3 regions of the Paraglaciecola sp. L3A3 genome follow, and region 3 is predicted to be linked to each of the others. Evidence: predicted binding sites of a transcription regulator. Region 3 holds the regulator's gene; each other region holds the start of a gene.
What was found. Region 3 encodes LexA, which represses DNA repair genes until DNA is damaged. Its sites were predicted from a motif close to TACTGTATNNNNATACAGTA; they were not measured.
Positions count from the first base shown of each region.

Region 1: recG (ATP-dependent DNA helicase RecG) is a predicted target of LexA. The motif match lies at 1,741-1,760, and genes of this name have one in related genera.
Region 2: recN (DNA repair protein RecN) is a predicted target of LexA. The motif match lies at 1,558-1,577, and genes of this name have one in related genera.

Region 1 is NZ_CP047023.1:298,645-301,936, reverse strand. Features, by position in the region: gene recG (ATP-dependent DNA helicase RecG) at 1-1,644, opposite strand, end outside; gene GQR87_RS01225 (peroxiredoxin-like family protein) at 1,836-2,465, opposite strand; gene GQR87_RS01220 (family 16 glycoside hydrolase) at 2,659-3,292, shown strand, end outside.
Region 2 is NZ_CP047023.1:2,829,423-2,832,714, forward strand. Features, by position in the region: gene nagZ (beta-N-acetylhexosaminidase) at 1-433, opposite strand, end outside; gene nadK (NAD(+) kinase) at 606-1,481, shown strand; gene recN (DNA repair protein RecN) at 1,590-3,263, shown strand.
Region 3 is NZ_CP047023.1:5,099,892-5,103,183, forward strand. Features, by position in the region: gene coxB (cytochrome c oxidase subunit II) at 1-592, opposite strand, end outside; gene lexA (transcriptional repressor LexA) at 993-1,616, opposite strand; gene GQR87_RS21305 (sorbosone dehydrogenase family protein) at 1,820-2,920, opposite strand; gene plsB (glycerol-3-phosphate 1-O-acyltransferase PlsB) at 3,243-3,292, shown strand, end outside.

The sequences.
Region 1 (3,292 bases), 510 kb from region 3:
AGTAGCTACTAACAAATCAAGTTCACCAGCTTTAAAATCAGCCATAATTTGTTGTTTTTCATCAGACTTCAATCTGCCATGTACTAAGCCTACTTTGAGCTCAGGTAAAGCAGTACGTAACAAAATGGCAGTGTCTTCTGCGGCTTGGCTTTGTAAAAACTCAGATTCGTCAATTAAGGTACAAACCCAGTAGGTTTGTCGGCCTTGTTCAATACTGGCATTCCGTACCCGTTCAATCACTTCATCGCGCCTAGTGTCGGGCAATACTACGGTTTTAACTGGGGTTCTACCGGGCGGTAATTCATCTATTATCGATGTATTTAGATCGGCATAAGCCGTCATGGCTAATGTGCGCGGAATAGGCGTAGCTGTCATAATTAATTGATGGGGAAACGCCCCTTGAGATTCACCTTTTTCACGTAATGCTAAACGTTGATGCACACCAAACCTATGCTGCTCGTCGACTATCACTAAAGCTAAGTTATGAAACTCAACAGTTTCTTGGAAAATCGCATGGGTACCAATCAGCATTTTAATCTCACCGGACTGCAAGTCGGTGAGCACTTGCTGTCGTGCTTTGCCTTTTAGTTTTCCGCCTAACCATCCTACATCAATACCTAAGGGTTCGAACCATTGGCGAAAGTTATTGGCATGTTGTTCGGCCAATAACTCTGTGGGAGCCATTAGCCCCACCTGATAACCGCTGGCTATGGCAGATAATGCAGCCATTGCTGCAACTAAGGTTTTACCCGAACCTACGTCACCTTGCACCAGCCGCATCATAGGATAGTTTTGCTGCATATCTTGTTGAATATCAGCAGTTACCCTATGTTGTGCACCTGTGGGTTTAAAAGGCAAATTAGCTAAAAACTGCTGTAAAATGGGTGCCCCAGCAGGAATAGGATAAGAGGCTTGTTTTTGACTTTGTTGGCGCACTTTTAACACACTTAAATGATGGGCTAATAATTCTTCTATCACCAATCGTTGCTGTGCAGGGTGTTTGCCTTCTTCAAACAGCGCTAAAGTCACATCGGGTGGTGGCCTATGCACTAATATCAAGGCTTCTACTAAACCTAATTGATGTTGATACAATCCCTCAGGTAACAATTCAGCCAAACCACCTTGCTTCAGTAACTTTAACGCTTGCTCGGTAAGATTGCGTAAGGTGAGTTGTTTAATCCCTTCAGTGGCCGGATACACTGGGGTCAATGACTCTTGCATAGTTTGCGGTTTATCAAGATCAATGGTTTTATATTCTGGATGCATGATCTCAAGACCGTATTTACCTGCCTTAATTTCACCAAAACAACGGATAGTAGTGCCTATTTCTAGATTGTTTTTTTGCGCGGCGGTAAAATGAAAAAAACGTAAAGTGACTGTACCCGTGCCATCACTGATACGCACAATTAACATACGTTTACGGCCAAACTGCACATCACAAGAGGTGACTTCGCCTTGAATACTAGTGTGTAAATGGGGTTGTAAATCGGCTATAGGGTAGATACGGGTGCGATCTTCATAACGCATAGGCAAGTGAAACAATAAGTCTTGCACAGAGGAAATTGACAGCTTCAAAAAGTTTTCAGCCACCCTACTACCCACACCTTTTAGTTCGGTAACAGGGGTTTGAGCTAAACCTTTCATCGGCGACTATTCAGCACAAAAGATAAAAAATTACAGGCCATAAACTTAATAAACCAACATATCAAATGTAGGCAGGTCACTTAACAACAAGTGAATGCCTGTTTAAATATACAATAGATACATCATCGAAGAATTAACTAAATGAATCAAGTAATTATCGGTTTCGAGCAGTAAAAATCCCAATTCTGAGTTTACAAAGACAGTTTAGCCGCTTGATACAATAACTCAGGAGAAATTCTAGTTTTGGTATCTGGGTTGACATAGTTAAATTTCACTACCCCTTTTTGATCCAGAATAAACACTGCAGGCGCAGGCAATACCGCTGTTCCAGAAGATTTTTCACTGTTGAGAACTATGTCCCATTTAGTTTTCATCTTGTTTCTTTGTTCGTTTTCAACATAGTAACCAATACCAAAACCACCAATAGCTTGTAATTCTGCATCAGAATAGAGTTTCACTGTAAACTTAGTTTGTAGTTTTTGTGCTTGTAACTGAGCTGGAGTTTCTGGGGAAATGGCCAAAATTTGGTACCCCAATTTGTCTAGCTGACCTTCTATATCTTTAAGCCCTGCAAGTTGACGATTACAGTAAGGACACCAACCACCACGATAAAAAACAAGTATTGTCGGTTTGTCCATGGTTAACGCTTTAAGACTAACGGGGTCACCTTCAACATTTAATAATGTAGCTTTGGGTGCGACTTGACCATTTAGTAAGGGGGTAACATTTTGCACTGAATCTGCAATTTTTGTTCGATCTAAGGCAAAACTCGAAAATGAAATAAAAGCTGCAACGCAAACAAGTAAAGATAGTTTTTTCATAAGGCTCTCCTGAAATTATTGATAAGAATGGAATACACAATCGGTTGATCCTAACGCAATTTTAATTACTCCGCTGATTTACAGACCCATGTTAATCACAATTAATTTCGTTTTGCTGAATACGTATGCAAGTGCCTATCCCCTAGAGAAACCTCAGCGTATGATAAAAATCGGTTATTTAAGGGTCATCTGTATGTTTAATAATTTAAAATCGAGCACTATATCTAAGTGGTCATTGATAGTTTTCAGCTCTGTTGCGGGTCTAGCCTGTAATCCCCAGCAAACCAGCTCATCTAGTGAATTCACTGAACCAAGTTTACTAGCAATGCGCTCTACCTTAGATGGTGAAACTCGCATTATTAGCTTAAAACTCGGTAATGACATCACAGCGGCCTATGATACTAAAAGTTCCAAATTATTTAAATTATGGCAAGGAGAGACCAACCTCACTGGTGCTGTATTTGATCAAAAACATGGTCCACAACCTAAAACATCAGGACAAACATTTGTAGAAAATGGTCAAGCTGAATGGTCGGCAGGATCGGGTACAGTTAGTTATCATGGCCATCAAATTAATGACCAAGATGTCAGTTTGTTGTATCAAGCTAAAGGCACTTTAAATGGCAAAGCCTGGCAAGCTGATATTAGCGAAACACCCAGCGCCAGCAATCAAAATGGCCAACTGGTGTTCGTTCGACATTTTCGAATCAGCGGACTCCCAGACAAACTAAACCTGCAGCTACAACATCTATACCAGCCTATTGATACTAAGCTTGCAGGGCCAATAAAATACGATAAGGTAAATCAAACATTAAGCCTGCAAAATG
Region 2 (3,292 bases), 2.3 Mb from region 3:
TAGCCAATTTAATAATTTGTGCTGGTTGCTGATGAAAACTTCTATCGCCTATAACTTCTGATACGCCATGAATGTCGAGCACGGGGGCAAAACTAATATCTATATCAAAAGCCTGTAATTCTGCTGCCATTAACCAACCTAAATGTTGACAGACATCTTCATCTTTCAGGTCATAATAGTCCGATTTTATTGCTATATCACCCATAGCAGGTATTTTACTAAAACCTTGTCGAAAACGCTGAACTCGCCCTCCTTCATGGTCTGTAGCAATGATCACATCATTACGCGTTACCATGCGAATGTGTTTTACTAAATCGGCCAACTGTTTTTGGTCATAATAATTTCGGCTAAATAAAATTAAGCCTCCGACAAGTGGATGGTCTAACTTATCTATTTCCTCCAATGACAGTTCATAACCTGCAATGTCTAACATTATTGGCCCCATCAATCCTTTCCTATTTATAATAATTATTGAACGACTATAAAAAGAATCCATTCTTGCAGTCAATGAAAACTTAAAGAATGCACTAAATACACAGAAAGAAATGACTTTCATTACATGCAATGGGTATACTTCTGCCCATATCGCTATATATCGTAATTCTATGAAATTTAATACTGTTGGTTTAATCGGCAAACAAGCACATGCAGATGCTAATCTTAGCTTTAAAGCATTAATCGTTTATCTCACTAAACGCGGCTGCAGGGTGTTAGTTGAAGAACGCACCGCAAAAAAATTAGACTCTCAAGGTTTTGAAGCCGCTGATATTCACACTATTGGCAAACAAGCAGACTTAGCTATTGTTGTGGGTGGGGATGGCAATATGTTAGGCGCCGCTCGGATTTTAGCTGAATACAATGTGGCTGTAGTAGGTATTAACCGGGGGAACTTAGGCTTTCTGACCGACATTAATCCCGATGATATAGAACCTCAATTAGATAGTATTTTTGATGAAAATTATCAAATAGAAGAAAGGTTTTTATTAACCGTCGAAGTCTATCGCCAAGGAGAATTACAAAGCCATGATACCGCGGTCAACGAAGTAGTTATACACCATGGGAAAGTAGCTCACATGATGGAGTTTGAAGTCTATTTAGACAACCATTTTGTTTTTAGCCAACGTTCTGATGGATTAATAGTCGCCACGCCTACAGGTTCTACTGCTTATTCCTTATCAGGTGGTGGCCCAATTCTTACTCCAACCTTAGATGCGTTAACTTTAGTACCAATGTTCCCTCATACTTTAAGTAGTCGCCCTATAGTGGTAGATGCCAACAGTATAGTAAAATTAAAAGTTTCTCCTGATAATTCAGACAACTTACAAGTGAGTTGTGACAGCCATATAGTATTAACTGTACTACCAGGCGACCAAGTTATTATCAGTAAAAACCCAGCTAAACTTACTCTAATACACCCTGAAAACTACAACTATTTCAATGTATTAAGAACAAAACTTGGTTGGGGTAGTAAACTTTATTAAGCCAAGTTCCTGAACAAAGTTTAAACTTTTTTATTTGAATGCTAGACACAACCCCAAAGCATGGTTATATTTACACCACTGTATAATTAAACAGGTATAGGTATTACTATGCTAACTCACCTTTCCATTCGAAACTTTGCGGTTGTAAAAACACTAGATATTGAATTTAATCTTGGTATGACAGCCGTCACCGGCGAAACAGGTGCGGGAAAATCCATATCTGTGGACGCCTTGGGATTGTGCTTAGGTGACAGAGCTGATAGTGGAATGGTCAGAACTGGCGCAGAAAAAGCTGAAGTAAGTGCGAGTTTTGATATTTCTAAACTGCCTGCGGCCTTAAGTTGGCTAGAACAGCATGAATTGGCTGATGACCATGATGTACTCATTAGACGAGTGATCTCTTCTGAGGGACGTTCTAAGGCATTTATTAATGGCACACCTGTACCTTTGCAACAACTTAAAAGTTTAGGTTTTTATTTACTCAGTATTCATGGCCAACATGCCCATCAACAAATTCTTAAAAATGACCACCAACTTCACTTACTCGATCAATATGCTGAACATCAAAAATTAATCAATTCGGTCAGTGAACATTACCAAACTTTACGGAACCAACAAAAACAATATCAAGCCTTACTAGAAGGTCAGCAACAAAGAGATGATCGTAGCCAGTTACTGTCTTACCAAATTGTTGAGTTAGACGAATTTGCGTTAGCAGAAGGTGAATTTATAGAATTAGAGTTAGAACATAAAAAATTAAGTCATAGCCAAACCCTTCTAGAACAAAGTCAAATTAGTTTTCATCAACTATATGAGGCAGAAGAGTTTAATGCCCTGTCTGCGGTGCAAAATAGCCTAGACAGATTAACTGAATTGCAACAGCACGATGCCAGTTTAACCCCGATTGTTACTATGCTAACTGAAGCTAGCATTCAAATTGAAGAAGCGTCAACTGAACTCAGAGCGTATACCGAACAGCTTGAAATTGATCCTATGCGTATGCAAAACGTCGAAGCTCGTTACTCCCAAGCCCTAGACTTAGCAAGAAAACATAATGTACAGCCTGAAACTTTATATGACTTACACCAAGAGTTAAGCCAAGAATATCAAGACTTAGTGCAAGATGACTCTTTATTAGATGGCTTGAAAGAACAATTACAAGTGCTTGAAACCGAGTATCGTGCTGTCGCCCAAAAATTAAATATCTCTAGACAAAAAGCGGCAAAATCCTTTGCTAAACAAGTTGAACAACATATCCATAAAATGAATATGGCTGATGCTGAATTTACTATTACAGTGAAACACGATGAATTTGGCACGCCACATAAATTAGGCTTAGATCACATTAGTTTTATGGTTTCCACCAACAAAGGTCAAGCCCAAGATAAATTAGAGAAAGTAGTATCAGGCGGGGAATTATCTCGAATTGGCTTAGCGATTCAAGTTATCAGTTCTAGTAACAATCAAGTAGCCACTATGATTTTTGATGAGGTTGATAGTGGGATCAGTGGTTCAACCGCTTCTGTAGTAGGAGAATTATTAAGAAAATTAGGCACATCGACTCAGGTTATTTGTGTTACTCACTTGCCCCAAGTCGCTGCCAGAGCTCACAATCAGATGTTTGTCACTAAGTTTAGCGATAAAAAAACCACAGAAACACACATGATTTGTTTAAAAGAAAATGAACGAATTAAGGAGTTAGCACGTCTATTAGCTGGAGATACACTCACCGAGTCGGCTATTGCTAATGCAAAAGAATTGTTACAAATAAGCAATTCTTGAAAAATAGGCATTGATTGAGCTAACTGGGC
Region 3 (3,292 bases):
CTTGTTTAATGGCAAAATCTGGCACCCACCAAGCATGTATCACATCATCTGAAGTAATTAGAAAACGAACTCTTTTGCCAGTAGGAATAACTAAAGCTCGGTCAACTTCTAAAAGATAATTAACCCCTTTGTCAAACTTGCCTTGAATTTGCTCTTGTTGTGTGGCCAACTTTGAATAAAATTCAACTTCGCTGTCCATATACTTATAATGCCATTTCCACTGGGAACCTGTGACCAACACAGTTACATCAGGCTCACTAGCATCTTCCATATCGATTAATAAATTTCGAGCTGGCACGGCCATTCCAACCAAAATAATGAAAGGGATAACTGTCCAAGCAATTTCCACTTTTACATTTTCGTGGAAGTGGGCTGGCTTGGCCCCTCTAGATTTTCTATGGAAATATATAGATATGAACATGGCGATGAACACGCCAGCACCAATCACAACACATATAATAAACATCAGCATATGCATATCATATACTTCAGCACTGATCTCAGTCGCACCTTGTGTCATGTTCAACTTGTATTGTTCGATATGATTTTTGCTTTCAGCAAACACTGGGCTAGCTAATAAAACAGACAGCATGGCTCCAGTTTTAGACAAAGTTTTTTTCACTCGGCACCTCTATGTGGCAAATACATTCTATTATTTTTTAGTAAAAAAAGACCAATTACGACTTCTTAACACTCAAAGCAAGCAACAAAAAGTTAACCAAGGGAAAATTCATTGTTATCAATTTGTTACACTAATTACTAAGGATTACTTATTTAAGGGGGGTACGTCTAGCCTTTTTGTTTAAATTACAATCAATTGATGGTTTTTTAAACACTTTTGTATAAAAATTTATAATTTATGAATATTTGTTTTACTAAAAGTACAGAAACAGTTGAGATAAAAACTAAATAAGAGAAATGAAAACTAGATAAAAAACAAAAACGCAGCAAAAATTGCTGCGCTCAAAAAAATGAATTACCAAGGAATAGAATTACATCCAGTCTGCGTTGCGGATCACTCCCACTGCAATACCTTCAATATTAAAAGGTTGGGTAGCAAGATCGACTTTGATAGGCGAAAAGTCTGCATTCTCTGCATGTAATAACACTTCGCGGCCTTTTCTTTCTAAGCGCTTAACTGTCACATCTTCGTCTACCCGTGCAACTACTACTTGGCCATTGTGTACATCTGTGGTGCGATGAACGGCTAATAGATCACCATCTAAAATACCAATATCTTTCATACTCATGCCGTTTACACGAAGTAAAAAATCGGCACTAGGTTTGAACAAACTAGGATCAACTTTGTAATGACCTTCAACATGTTCTTGAGCCAAAATAGGTTCACCAGCAGCCACTTGACCAATTAACGGTAAACCTAAATCTTCTAGTTGATCTTCTAAAGGTGTATTTAACTTAATACCTCTAGAGGTACCGGGCAATATTTCAATTACCCCTTTACGAGCTAAAGCCTTTAAATGTTCCTCAGCAGCATTAGCCGATTTAAAGCCTAATTCACGGGCAATTTCTGCACGTGTGGGGGGCATTCCAGTATCCAACATAGTCGTTTTGATTAGTTGAAGTACTTCTTCTTGTCTCGCAGTTAGTGGACGCATAAACAGCCTGTTTTTCTATACAGTTATTGTTAGTATAAACAGTTATTGCTAGATCTCAAACTTTGTTTTTTGAAGGCCTTATTTAAATTGAAATTAAAAGTGTTCTAGCTATTTTTTTTAATAAAAAATAAGCAGCTTGAAAAAATGAGAACGATTAATTAACAGTGCTTACCAAAGTAAGCACGCTATTTCAAAATTAACCACTAGGGTACCAACTGGTACAAATCACCGCTGGCAAAGTCGGCAGAGTAGATTTCACCATCAGCATCTAACGCAAAAGTGGATAGGTTTATACCTTTAGCATCAAATAATTTGATTGGTGCGGAAAGTTCAGGAAATTTGCTGGCCCACACACCACCCAGAATAAAATCGGCATAGATGTAATGATTGTATAACTCAGTCATTAATTTACCTGTGTATACAAAACCACCGGTTATGGACATACCTTCTGTTCGTGGATAAGTAATCTTAGGCAAAGTTAATCCCTTTTGATTACAGCCTTTTTCAGGTTTAAAGCACAAGTCGCCTTCCATGATATTCCAGCCCATATTTTGGCCTTTTTTGACCACAGATACTTCTTCTACTTTACTTTGCCCTACATCAGCCACAATTAACACATCGTCAGCAAACGAGAAACGCCAAGGGTTTCTTATACCATAAGCCCAAATTTCTGGCTTAAAACCGTCTTTATCCACAAAAGGGTTATCACTTGGAACAACATAAGGCACGTCATCTTTTGTATTAATATCGAGGCGTAACATGTTACCTAATAAGGTGTTTGTATTCTGGCCATGGCCATCTGGATCGCCAGCACCGCCACCATCTCCCATACCTATATACAAATAACCATCAGGGCCAAAAGCTACTTGACCTCCGTTATGATTCTGACGAGGTTGGTCAATTTCAATCAGTACTTTTTCATTTTCTAACCGATATTGCTTATCTTTATTTTTGACCATAACAAAACGAGATACACGTGTTCTGTCTTCACCTTGCTCTGGGTTATAATTAACAAAAATATATTGGTTTTGGTTAAACTGAGGAGCAAATGTCACACCTAATAACCCCATTTCTACAGCAGACTCCACATCAAACATATGAACTTGATATTTAGTCTTGTGTTGTAGATCAACAAAGTTCAATTGGCCTTCTTTTTCGCCCAGTAATAACTCAGTACTAGATCCAGGCAAAAATTTAATTTCTACAGGCTGTTTAAAGCCTTGGTAAATAGTTTTTAGTTTTACTGCTTGCACTGTGATTAAGCAATTTAAAGCACACAGTGTAAAAAATATTATCAATTTCATGGTTATCCATTCACTTTTATTGTCAACATTCAACATACTACAAAGTAAAATAAAAATTAATAACCATTATTGATTTTAGAAATAATTAATTAGCTGGGTTCAGTGTGACCCCATAAGTTTCGAAAGTGATAAGCTAACTAGAAAATAAAAGAGTAGTGTGGCTTTAAGAAATACTTTAAGCATTTTTGTACCTTGGCCAAAAGCAAGGCTGTCAAACGTTCAAAAATGCTACAGATGAACACAATTTATCCAGAGTTCAGGTTATAGATGTCGTTCCCTATGTTATCCTTCGCAAGTAATCAAGAACAGTAAGGTCGGTAGTATGAAAAGGGTGAATAGATTGCTATTTGCAATGGTAACCATTCCCATCAA